3 regions of the Planococcus sp. S3-L1 genome follow, and region 2 is predicted to be linked to each of the others. Evidence: riboswitches for the same ligand, from Rfam matches in the RefSeq annotation. Region 2 holds a riboswitch; each other region holds the start of a gene.
The links. A riboswitch is a leader RNA that binds a small molecule or an ion and turns the genes downstream of it on or off. The one in region 2 is predicted to bind lysine.

Region 1: linked by a shared signal. The riboswitch ahead of QMF37_RS10230 (Na+/H+ antiporter NhaC family protein) and the one ahead of QMF37_RS04585 (aspartate kinase) in region 2 are both predicted to bind lysine.
Region 3: linked by a shared signal. The riboswitch ahead of dapA (4-hydroxy-tetrahydrodipicolinate synthase) and the one ahead of QMF37_RS04585 (aspartate kinase) in region 2 are both predicted to bind lysine.

What each region holds. Positions count from the first base shown of each region.
Region 1 covers NZ_JASISN010000009.1:34,717-39,093, reverse strand. Annotated here, with positions in the region: gene QMF37_RS10235 (bifunctional metallophosphatase/5'-nucleotidase) at 1-1,316, shown strand, start outside; lysine riboswitch at 1,388-1,568, shown strand; gene QMF37_RS10230 (Na+/H+ antiporter NhaC family protein) at 1,678-3,252, shown strand; gene QMF37_RS10225 (sodium-dependent transporter) at 3,447-4,377, shown strand, end outside.
Region 2 covers NZ_JASISN010000003.1:123,254-127,630, forward strand. Annotated here, with positions in the region: gene uvrC (excinuclease ABC subunit UvrC) at 1-1,277, shown strand, start outside; lysine riboswitch at 1,315-1,489, shown strand; gene QMF37_RS04585 (aspartate kinase) at 1,616-2,845, shown strand; gene QMF37_RS04590 (succinate dehydrogenase cytochrome b558 subunit) at 3,232-3,846, shown strand; gene sdhA (succinate dehydrogenase flavoprotein subunit) at 3,892-4,377, shown strand, end outside.
Region 3 covers NZ_JASISN010000001.1:9,814-14,190, forward strand. Annotated here, with positions in the region: gene QMF37_RS00065 (GGDEF domain-containing protein) at 1-186, shown strand, start outside; gene QMF37_RS00070 (STAS domain-containing protein) at 319-1,158, shown strand; gene dapA (4-hydroxy-tetrahydrodipicolinate synthase) at 1,206-2,096, opposite strand; lysine riboswitch at 2,224-2,402, opposite strand; gene QMF37_RS00080 (class I SAM-dependent methyltransferase) at 2,508-3,119, shown strand; gene ypfJ (KPN_02809 family neutral zinc metallopeptidase) at 3,177-4,022, shown strand; gene QMF37_RS00090 (TraB/GumN family protein) at 4,166-4,377, shown strand, end outside.

The DNA of each region.
Region 1 (4,377 bases), on a different contig from region 2:
CGAATGATTTGCATAGCCATTTTACAAATTGGCCACAGATTAAATCGTTTTTAGCTGAACGAAAAAGATGGCACGAAGAAGAAGGCGACGTCTGTCTTATTTTAGATATTGGTGACCATGTTGATCGTTCGCATCCTTATACAGAAGGCACAGCAGGCAAAGGCAATGTGCAATTGCTAAACGAAGCGCAATACGATGCTGTGACGATTGGCAATAACGAAGGCATTACACTGTCAAAAGAAGAGCTTGCTGATTTGTATGTTCAAGCCGATTTTAAAGTGGTGGTGTCAAATTTATTTGATTTGCGTGGCAATCGACCTCAATGGGCTAAGCCCTATCATATTATCCGTACAACAAACGGAACACGGATTGGATTAGTAGGTGCAACCGCAGAGTTTACACCTTTTTATCATAAACTGGGTTGGCGACTTACAGATGCCAAAGAATCTATTATTCAAGCAGTAAAAGAAATTGAAGAACACACGGATTTAATTATTTGCTTATCACATCTTGGCATTAAAGAAGACGAGTTATTGGTGGATCTTTGTCCACAAATCAATATTATTTTGGGGGCACATACGCATCATGTTTTTCATGAAGGCAAATGGCAAGGGAACACTTTGCTAGGTGCTGCAGGAAAATTCGGTTTTTACGTTGGTCATATTGCTGTAGCAGAAGCATTTGAAAAAACCACTGCGCAACTCGTTGAAGTGTCTCGGTTACGCGAAGAACAAGAAGGATTTGATGAACTGCTAATCGAGCAGGGAAAAATACAAATGAACGAGTTAGTTTTTCATAGCGACAAGACGCTAAAAGCAAAGTGGTTTAAAGATTCAGAGCTGGCAACTTTGTTTGGACAAGCGCTGATTGAATTTACAGAAGCCGATTGTGCGTTATTTAATGCCGGAATATTTATGGAAGATATGGCAAAAGGTGCGATGACTCGCTACAACTTTCATCAAATGTTGCCTCATCCAATCAACCCTTGTCTTGTCGAGCTAAGCGGAGCAGAGTTAAAGGAGATTTATTTGCAGTCTTTGAACTCAGAATGGCCACAGCTCGAGTTAAAAGGAATGGGATTCCGCGGCGCGGTATTTGGCAAGATGATTCATTTGAATATGGAAATTATGAATCACCGGTTTTATATCAATGGGCAACTAGCAGTGCACGATCAAACTTACCGGTTGGTTACGTTAGACATGTTAACGTTTGGCTACTTTTTCCCAAGCTTAAAAAGAGCGGCTAAGACATATTTTATGCCAGAGTTTCTGCGTGATGTGTTTAGCGAGTATTTTCATAGCAAAGCCTTGAAGTAGAAGGCCTATTCGGAATATAAACGCAGTTGATTTTATGGTGATTTTGGGCTATGCTAATAAAGAAATATATATTGGTGGGTAGAGGCTGCAGGACTGATCAGTAAGATGCGCGAGTTTGACCGCGTTGAACGCATCTGAAAGGAAGTTTTGCCGAAATCGATTTTCTAGGTCTAAGAAGATGGATTGGGGTCATTCTAAATAAGAATGTCACTGTCATTTGAGCAACAGCTTAAATGGGGAGCTACAGGGTTGTTTGATGTTCTAATGCACAGACGAATTGTAGAAGGCTGACTTTATCCAATTGGAGAGGTCGGCTTTTTTTATCTCATTTTTCACCCATCAAAAATTAGGAGGAGTTTTTATGGAGAATACAATTTTTTCGATTTTGCCGCCGATTATTGCAATCGTTATGGTACTTTTAACGCGTCGTGTGCTATTGTCGCTAGGTACCGGTATTGTAGCAGCAGCTGTAATATTGACATGGTTTGCACCACTTGATGCCTTACAAGAGCTTGTAACATCATTTACGATTATTTTTTGGAATGAAGGTTTCAATGCTTATAACGTCTTTATCATTCTTTTCTTGTTGTTGCTTGGCATTATTACAGCATTCGTTAGTTTATCAGGAGGCAGTCATGCTTTCGCTGAATGGGCTTCCACACGTATCAAGTCGCGAAGAGGGGCGAAGGTTCTGACAGTAGTTCTTGGAATTGTGATCTTCATCGATGACTATTTCAATGCTTTAGCTGTAGGACAAGTTGCACGTCCAATTACTGATCGTTACAAAGTGTCACGCGCTAAGCTCGCATACTTTATCGATTCGACTGCTGCGCCTGTTTGTGTCGTTTCTCCCGTATCAAGTTGGGGAGCTGCAATTATTGGGATTATTGCGACGATTTTAGCAGGACAAACTTTTGTTGAATATTCCGCATTAGAAGCTTTCTTATGGATGGCACCGATGAACTTTTATGTAGTCGCTTCTCTAGCTATTGTCTTTTTTGTTGCTATTCGTGATGTTGATTTTGGTGAAATGAAAAAACATGAAGTGCTTGCGATTACGGAAGGTCAACTTTTTGATCCTAACAAAACCATTCCAGGTGAAATGAAAGAAGATTTTCCAACTCATTCACATGGACATGTGAGAGATTTATTACTACCAATTTTATTGTTGATCGTTGGTACAGTAGGAGCAATGATTTGGACGGGCTATCAGAACGCAGATCAAGTATTTGATATTTGGTTGATTTTTGAAAATACGGATGTGCCAGCTTCCTTATTAACAGGTGGTGTGCTAGGCGCATTAACGTCCATTATCTTATACGTTATGCAAATGAAAAAGAACGAAACAGCTAATGTGGGCTGGATTGGCAAAGGCATTTGGGCAGGTATCAAATCAATGATGGGTGCAGTGCTAATTTTGATTTTTGCTTGGTCGCTGACTTCTTTGATCGGGTTACTTGAAACGGGTGCATATTTAGCAGGCGTTGTGTCTGAAGGCAATGTTCCGACAGCTATTCTTCCCGTTTTACTGTTTGTGTTAGCGGGTGTTATGGCTTTTTCTACAGGAACATCGTGGGGGTCTTTCGGTATTTTATTACCGATTGCCGGTACAATTATGATTGAGGCTGACCCATCCTTATTATTGCCAGCGTTATCAGCAGTGTTAGCAGGAGCGGTTTTTGGTGATCATTGTTCACCGATTTCCGATACGACGATCTTGTCTTCGACAGGAGCGGGAAGCAATCATATGGACCATGTCTTAACTCAGATACCGTATGCGTTAACCGCTGCAGGTATTGCTGCAATTGGGTACATTGTCATAGGTTTCACTGGTTCGCTATTGATTTCGTTAGGCGTAGTCTTAGCCGTGTTAGCCGTTCTCTTTGTTGTCTGGTCACAACGAACAACTATTATTGAAAAACAACAAAATATATAATGAAATCAAGGCAGAGAAGCTATTTCTCTGTCTTTTTACTTTTGCTGCAATAGTTTTTTCGAATTATATTGTGAAATCGTCTTTACATTAAAGCGCTCTCTCGGTATACTATTTTTAGATTAGTTAATAATCTGAAAACAAACAAAATTCCTATTTTTATGTAAATAGAATGGGAATACAGAGGGGGAAGAGTGATGGAACGTTCGCAATGGGGTACACGTGCCGGCTTTATCATGGCAGCTGTCGGCTCTGCAGTAGGTTTAGGTAACATTTGGCGTTTTCCGTATGTTGCCTTTGAAAATGGTGGGGGTGCCTTTTTCATACCATATCTATTTGCATTATTAACTGCCGGTATACCAATTTTAATCCTTGAATTTACGATTGGTCATAAGTACCGAGGTTCTGCACCATTATCATTCTTTAGAATGGGTGGTAAAAAACTAGAATGGCTTGGTTGGTGGGCAGTATTTGTGTCCTTCATTATATCTGTGTACTATGCCGTTATTATCGCTTGGGCAATGCGCTATACTATATTTTCAATCAATCAGGCATGGGGCACAGATACACAAGATTTCTTATTCAATGAATTTTTGCAACTGACAGTTAGCCCAGGGCAAACAGGTGGAATTGTTTGGGGCGTATTTATTCCTCTAGTGCTGGTCTGGGTCATTACACTCGGAATTTTGCTTGCAGGAGTGAAAAAAGGAATTGAAGTGGCTAACCGGATTTTCATTCCAACTTTAGTCGTCATTTTCTTGGCAGTAGTTATTCGTGCAGTTACACTGGACGGGGCATTGGTAGGACTAGAAGCATTCTTCCAACCAGATTTTAGCGCTATTATGGATCCGTCGGTTTGGGTCGCAGCTTATGGACATATATTCTTTAGTTTATCTGTCGCATTTGCCATTATGATTACGTACTCAAGCTATCTTCCTAAAAAGTCGGACATTACAAATAACGCTTTTATCACAGGTTTTGCCAACTCAAGCTTTGAATTATTAGCTGGTATCGGTGTTTTCGCAGCTCTTGGGTTTATGGCATCGCAACAAGGTGTTGAAGTAAGTGAAGTAGCAACAGCCGGTGTTGGATTGGCATTTGTGGTATTCCCACAAATTATCAATGAAT
Region 2 (4,377 bases):
AACCGGTTGAAAAAGAAACCTATCAAGAGATGATTGATGGCATTACAAAGTTTTTAAACGGTGGATTCCGTGAAGTTAAAGTGCAATTGGTCGCAAAAATGTCGGAAGCGGCAGAAAATCTGGAATTTGAACGCGCAAAAGAATACCGTGATCAAATTAATATGATTGAAACGGTGATGGAAAAACAAAAAATGGCGATGAATGATTTTACCAATCGCGATGTTTTTGCGTATGCTGTTGATAAAGGCTGGATGTGTGTGCAAGTCTTTTTTGTGCGACAAGGCAAACTAATTGAACGAGACGTATCGCTTTTCCCCTTGTACCGTGATCCGGAAGAGGAATTTTTAACGTATCTCGGGCAATTTTATGAAAAAGCCAACCATGTGAAACCGAGTGAAATTTTAATTCCTGAAGCGGATGATCCCGACATGTTAAAAGAATGGCTAGGCGTTCGTGTACTCGTTCCACAACGAGGCAAGAAAAAAGAGCTGGTGGCACTTGCTAAGAAAAATGCGGAAGTGGCCATTAAAGAAAAATTCCAATTGTTAGAGCGACAAGAAGAACGAACCATTGGCGCGTGTACAGATTTGGGTGAGGCGATGAATATTGAAGTGCCTCTTCGCATCGAAGCTTTTGATAACTCGCATATTCAAGGCGCTGATGCAGTATCTGCAATGATTACGTTTATTGATGGCAAGCCTTCTAAAAAAGACTACCGCAAATACAAGACTCGGAATGCGTCAAAGCCGGATGATTACGCGGCGATGCGAGAAGTTATCCGTCGACGTTATTCACGTGTATTGAAGGACGGTTTACCTTTACCTGACCTGGTTGTTATTGATGGAGGAAAAGGACAAATGGAGTCGGCACGTGAAATTTTAGAAGATGAACTCGGTTTATCTATCCCAATTGCGGGTCTAGCAAAAGACGCTAAGCACCAAACTTCTCAATTGCTGTATGGTTCACCTGCTGAAATTGTGCCACTAAAACGGACGAGTGAAGCTTTTTACTTGCTTCAACGGATTCAAGACGAAGTCCACCGTTTTGTTATTACGTTTCACCGTCAGTTACGTGGAAAAAATTCAATTCAATCAGCACTTGATGGGCTTGAAGGGGTTGGCCCCAAACGTAAGCAACAGCTACTGAAACATTTTGGTTCTGTTAAAAAAATCAAAGAAGCATCAGTAGAACAAATCCAACAGGCAGGAATGCCAGAAGCGCTAGCAATCTCTATTGAACAGCATTTTAAACAAGGCACATTGCCAAGCGAGTCGTAACATGGTATCGTAGAAGAATAAGTAAATCACTTGGAAAAGTGATGATAGAGGCGCGAACGTCAATAGTAAGCATCTGGAGATTTGCAGAATCTACGAAGGATGGTGAAAGGGACGGTCGCCGAAGTGTGCGTATGACTGCTATTACGCATGCTGGTTCTGCATTTAACAAGTGCTGAGCTGTCAGAGTCAATCTCTGGAGGGCTATCTCACATGGACGTTTTTTTCGTACATGATAAGAGGTAGTTTCCCGCGGTTGCGGGGAGCTACCTTTTTTTGTGTCTAGTGGCATGATCGCTAGTCATTTTGAGGGCCACATACTAAATGTGGGAGTGGATGGAATGAAAACGATCGTCATGAAATTTGGAGGAACTTCTGTCGCGACTCCAGAAAAAATTATCGGAGTTGCCAAACGAGCTATTCGTGAAAAACAAGCAGGCAAACGCGTAGTCATTGTTGTTTCGGCGATGGGTAAGACAACTGATACGTTGCTCGGATTAGCGGGAGAAATATCAGCGGAACCGCCAAAGCGAGAAATGGATATGTTACTGGCAACAGGTGAGCAAATTACGATTTCGTTATTGGCGATGGCTTTCAAGAAACTGGGTCATGAAGCTTTATCTTTTACTGGATGGCAGGCAGGAATTGAAACAGAATCCGTACCACGTAATGCACGCATCATTAAAATAAATACAGAACGTCTTGAACGTGTGTTGGAAAATGGTTATCTTTGTGTGGTTGCCGGTTTTCAAGGAGTGGATACAATTGGTAATATTACAACCCTTGGTCGCGGTGGATCGGATACGACTGCCGTTGCGCTTGCTGCAGCACTAAAAGCGGAAAAATGTGAGATTTATACAGATGTTAACGGTGTCTATACGTCAGATCCACGGTATGTAACAGGTGCACGCAAGTTACACCAAATTTCTTATGATGAAATGTTGGAACTTGCTAATCTCGGAGCGGGCGTACTACATCCGAGAGCGGTCGAATTCGCAAAAAACAATAAGGTACCATTATCTGTCAGAGCAAGTTATTCAGACGAGCCTGGCACAATCATACAAGAGGTGATCACTGTGGAGAAAAATTTAATCGTTAGAGGTGTGGCATTCGAACCAGGAATAGCGCGCGTAACTGTGAGTTACAAAAAGCCATTCAACGGATCTCTTGCTACTATTTTTACAAAGCTTGCTGAAAATCACATTGATGTAGATATTATTGTTCAAAGCATCAGTGATGAATTTCCACCGTCTGTCTCTTTTTCTATTAGCCAGGAAAGCCTTGAAGAAACACGCCGAGTTTTAACGGAAGCACAAGATGCCATTGGTTTTCTGACACTAAATGTAGAAGTCGGCTTATCGAAAGTGTCGATAGTAGGTTCAGGCATGGTATCGAATCCTGGAGTCGCAGCTCGGATGTTCGATATTTTAAGAAGCGAAGAAGTTCCGGTGAAGATGGTTAGTACCTCTGAAATAAAAATTTCAGTCGTTGTGCCAGAAGTAGATATGAACAAATCAGCGAATGCTTTACATGCAGCGTACGGATTGGCTGCGGTAGAAGTCCACTCATAAATAATGAATTCCTAATGTAATAAAAGCTAGTAAAAAAATTCACAAAATGTTCAAATTCTCAATGCTGATATAGTAATGATGTCTACACAGTGGTTTGTACTAGAATAGTTGGAAAGAGCGATTCTCAATTAGAGAATCGCTTTTTTGGGGGAATGCTGTTAAATCGATTCTATTTCGATACATTTCCTCTAGATAGAAGGTAATCGCCTGCGAAATCCATAAGCGCTATCGGTTTAAAGGAGTTATGTTGCCTTGACGCTCCTTGAGGGGGGGAGTACAATAAATATGTCATATTATTGTATCATGATGGTGCGTGGCTTCAGGTATAGTCATACGAATCGTCTATCTTGAACGCTACCAATTAATGTTTTGAGGGGGGTAAAATTTTGGATAACAATCGTGAATTTTTTATGCGTAGGCTGCACTCATTGTTGGGAATTATTCCTATCGGTATATTCTTAACGCAGCACCTAATTGTCAACCATTTTGCTACACAGGGGGAAGAGGCATTCAACAAGGCATCTTACTTTTTGGCACATCTTCCATTCGTCATTTTCCTGGAGATCTTTGTCATTTACCTGCCGATTTTGTATCATGCGTTCTACGGCCTATACATAGCGTTTACTGCGAAGAACAATCCTGGGCATTATAGCTATATGCGCAATATGTTGTTTGTTGCACAGCGCTATACTGGAGTCTTCCTAGTAGTCTTTATCGCTTGGCACATCTTTGAAACAAGATTCCAAGTTGCAATCGGAGCAGCTGCTGAAGCTGACTTTAACATGATGGCAAACATCTTAGACAACCCTTGGATGATGGCATTCTACATTGTTGGTGTAGTGGCAGCAACTTTCCACTTTGCAAATGGGCTTTGGTCGTTCCTTGTTACTTGGGGAATTACACAATCTGCAGCAGCACAAAAAAACGCAACTTATTTCACACTTCTAGTATTTATTGTGTTATCGGTTATTGGTATCAGAGCATTGTTTGCATTCGTTTAAGAATGTTTCAATCATTGGTGAACTAAAAGAGGAGTGAATACTAACATGGCGAAGGGCAAAATTACAATCGTCGGTGGTGGCCTTGCTGGCTTAATGGCAGCAATTAAAGTTGCAGAAGCAGGCTCTCCCGCTGATTTATTCTCAATCGTTCCAGTTAAGCGGTCCCACTCAGTATGTGCACAAGGCGGGATCAACGGAGCGGTTAATACAAAAGGTGAAGGGGATTCTCCAGACATCCACTTTGATGATACCGTTTACGGTGGAGACTTCCTAGCGAACCAGCGTCCCGTGAAAGCAATGGCAGATGCGGCACCTGGAATTATTCGGATGTTCGATCGGATGGGCGTTATGTTTAACCGTACGCCAGAAGGTCTATTGGACTTCCGTCGTTTTGGTGGAACAATGTACCACAGAACAGCGTTTGCTGGTGCCACAACGGGTCAACAACTATTATATGCACTAGATGAGCAAGTTCGTCGCTATGAAGTGGCTGGACTGATCACGAAATATGAAGGTTGGGAATTCCTCGGT
Region 3 (4,377 bases), on a different contig from region 2:
GCTATGGCTGACTCTTTGTGTAAGCACATAGAAGCTGCTGACTGGATGCATGTACCCATCACGGTAAGTATCGGTGTCGCCATTTATGCGCCTGGAGACGAAGTAGGAAGCTTGCTCTCTAGAGCGGATGGTTTTCTATACAAAGCAAAAGCTAATGGAAGAAATTGTGTCTTCGGCAATGAATAAAGAACTACCTTTAACATCCGTCTTTAAAAACGGATGTTTATTTATTGGGAAAAATAGGGAACTGGACTCATTGCAACCATTCGTTTACCAGCTATACTTAGCGTACAAAATATCTTTGCCTCTGGAGGTCTTATGGAAAAAGAGAATCGGTTATTGGGGGAACGCGTGTCGTTAGATAAAGAATTGATCGCACAATTGATTCATGAGGAAGTCAATACCAATCTTCAGGCTGAGCAGTTGCAAATGAATAAAGATTTTATCGAAGTCGTCAATAGAATCCGAATCGATTTTGTGGATTTAATTGGACAATCCATTAGCAATAGCTGCGACATTCAAGGAGTTTATGCGAATATTCAACGGTGGGGAGAAAAAACAGGTAATTTTTTTCTCGAAAACAATCGATCATTAGAAGACGCACTTGTAGAAGTTTCTCTGTTCCGAAAACACATTGGAACAGTCATCAAAACAGAAGCCGTTCACAAAAAAGTTGCCATTCAAGTCGTTTTTGATATTATGGAAACCTTTCATTCGTTACTGGATTATGCAGCTGTTTCCTATACAGAAGCCTACACAGTTTCATATCGACGAAAATTGGCATGCGCAAGAAAAGAATTTCTTGAACTTTCCTCACCCGTTGTCCCGGTCAGTGATCAGATTGCCGTTTTACCACTAGTGGGTAGCATTGAAATAGACCGAGCTCGTTATATACTGGAGAAAACCTTACTAGCAACAAATCAACTAAAAATTACGGTATTGATTGTAGATTTGTCAGGTGTCGTGAGAGTCGACTCAATCGTTGCAGAACAAATTATTAAAATCATTCAGTCGCTAAAGCTTGTAGGTATACGCTCGGTTCTCACGGGAATTCGTCCAGAAATTGCAGCGATGCTTGTTGGTATTGGCGTCGATTTAAAAGACATTGAAATTGGTGGCAGCCTGAAACGTGTCTTACATCAGATGAATGTCACTTAATTAAAAAAACGCTGAAGTTCCTAGACTTCAGCGTTTTTTTTAGTTAGTCAATTTGTCACTGCTTCTGAATGCAGACTGGGTAAAGACTTGTGTAACGTCAGGGTTTCTTCATCAGTCAGTGCAATCATTGGCAACCGAACGCCGCCAGTCGGAACACCTGTCATGTGCAGTGCTGCTTTAACTGGAGATGGATTTGGCGCAGCGAACAATGCTTTCATTGTTGGCAATAACCGTCTATGAATAGTTGCTGCTGTTTTCACATCACCTGTTTTAAAACTCGTAATCATGTCTTGCAGATCGTTGCCGATAATATGTGCAGCAACCGAAACGATGCCCGCACCACCGATAGACAGCATCGGTAAAGTCAGACTGTCATCGCCGCTATAGACAGTAAAAGATTCAGCTGTGTGTTCAATAATTTCTGAAGCAGCATCCAAATCACCGCTCGCTTCTTTAATAGAAACGATATTGTTAATTTGAGACAAGCGGATGACGGTTTCTGGAAGCAAGTTAACGACGCTACGTCCTGGAATGTTATAGAGCATGACAGGTAGATGAGTCGACTCCGCAATGGCTTGGAAATGTTGGAACATGCCTTCTTGTGAAGGTTTATTGTAATAAGGCGTAACTAGCATAATGCCATCTACGCCGACTTTCTCTGCTTGTTGAGTCAAAGAAATCGATGCCCGCGTATTGTTCGAGCCGGTTCCTGCGATGACCGGAATCCGTCCAGCAACAGTGTTGACGGTAAACTGGAACAATTCTACTTTTTCCTCTATCGATAAAGTTGGCGATTCGCCTGTGGTTCCTGCGACGACAAGGCCGTCAGATCCATTAGCAATCAAGTGCTCGATTAAGTTTTGCGTTGCCGGAAAATCAATTTCCTCGTATTGGTCGAATGGTGTTACCATTGCTGTAATTACTTGGCCGAAATTCATACAGAACACACCCTTTTCTAATTTTTTTCGAAGCTTAGAGGTGAGAGGCCCGTCAGGAACAAACAAAAAAGCAGCAACAGGAGGTCCTGTTGCTGCAGTAGAAACAATGTTTACCATTTGCTCCTGTGCATCAGATAGCCCTCCATATAGTTTCCTATATGACAGTCCTGCATTTATTAAATGCAGACCCAGCGCACGGAAATGTGAGATCTCCGCCACTTCGGCAAATCCCCCTTTCGGCAAACGTCAACGGATCTCATCATCCTCGTTTTGCGTACTAATGGTTTTTGCGCCTCTATCCTACTCTTGTAAAAACAAGAGCAAGAAATATTGAATTAGCTGTACTATAACAAATGTTTCTATTAATTGCAAGATGAAGAACGTAAAAAATTATAACCGAGGAGAGATAGAATGAGTGAGCAAGCCTATGACCAACTGCTAGCCATTGCAACAACAGGAAACCAGCAAGGATTTAATGCCTCTTTGCATCATAATCGTTATGAGCCTACACCTTACGATTTACTCGACAAATTGTTTGAGCATTATAGCCTGTCTCCTGAAGATTGTATCGTTGATGTTGGCTGTGGAAAAGGGCGCTTGAATTTTTATGTGCATCATTTTTTTGGTGTAAAAAGTGTAGGCATCGAAATGAATCCGACATTTTACACAGAAGCCCTCGAAAATAAAAAACAGTACGCGAAAAAGCACAAAGGTGCAGAGTTTCACATTAACTTTTGTAATTGCTTAGCTCAGAAATACCCAGTTACAGCAGACGATACCGTATTCTATTTCTTTAACCCTTTTTCAGTGGCGATATTCATCGCATTTGTGAATAAAATTTTAGCTTCAGTCGAAAAATCTCCACGGACGGTAGACATGATTTTGTTTTTTGCCTCTCAAGATTACAGTGATTATCTGGAAGCTAACGGAGTTTTTCAGCTAATAGAAGAAATTCAATTGTCGGATTTCCATAAAGATCCGCGCGAACGATTTTTAATTTATCGATTGTCTAAAATGGATTAGAACTAGTGCTCTAAAGGGTATATTTACAGTAAAACAATTGTGAAACGAGGGACCCCTATGGAATGGAAAGGTAGAAAAGCCAGTAGAAACGTTGAAGATCGGCGAGGGAAAGGTGGAGCGCTAGTAGCAGGAGGCGGCATCGGCGGTATTTTAATTGTGTTATTAGTGGCTTTTTTAGGAGGCGACCCAGGTGTCATTCTTGATCAATTGGGTGGATCCTCAGGAACGACTTCAAACCAGTCTTACGAATCAACTCCACAAGAAGAAGAATTGGCTGAATTTGTGTCAGTCGTTCTAGCGGATACGGAACAAGTTTGGACAGAAGTTTTTAAAGAAGAAGGCATGGAATATGTTGAGCCGACACTCGTTTTGTATAGTGGCAGCGTCGAGTCTGCCTGTGGAACAGCAGGCGCAGCCGTCGGACCCTTTTATTGTCCAGGCGATTACAAACTTTATATTGATTTGAGTTTTTACAATGACCTACAAACCCAATTTCAAGCACCCGGTGATTTTGCCATGGCGTATGTCGTGGCACACGAAGTTGGACACCACGTTCAAAATCTTCTTGGTGTTATGGAAGACGTGCAGCCACTTCGCAGCCAGCTTAGTGAAGAAGAATACAATAAAGTGCAAGTACGCTTGGAGTTGCAAGCGGATTATTTGTCGGGCGTCTGGGCCCACCATGCGCAAGGTATGGGCTATTTAGAAGAAGGTGACCTAGAAGAAGCATTGACAGCCGCAAGTGCGGTAGGGGATGACACCATTCAACAGCGGTCCCGTGGTTACGTTGTACCTGAGAGTTTTACACATGGTAGTTCCGAACAGCGCCAGCGATGGTTTAAAAAAGGCTTTCAAGCCGGTAATTTAAAAGAAGGCGACACGTTTAATGCAACTGATTTGTGATGGCACCTAAAGTGAAAATCACTTTTAGCATGCAAATAAAAGGGTGCAGCATTGATATTTTTGCTGATGTGATTCATTATATAAAATAGACAGTCTTTTCATTTCGCATGGAAAGAAATATAGCTCTGCGAAGGAAGTACAGCATGTTGGATGACAATATCACACGCCTAGAATACAACGGCAAAGAATTAATCCTAATCGGTACGGCACACGTTTCTAAAGCTAGTGCAGAGCAGGTGAAAGCCGTCATTGAAACCGAGCGACCGGATTCGGTATGCATCGAATTAGATGCGCAGCGCTATGAATCGGTAACTCAAGACAGCAAATGGAAAGAAACCGACATTTTCAAAGTGAT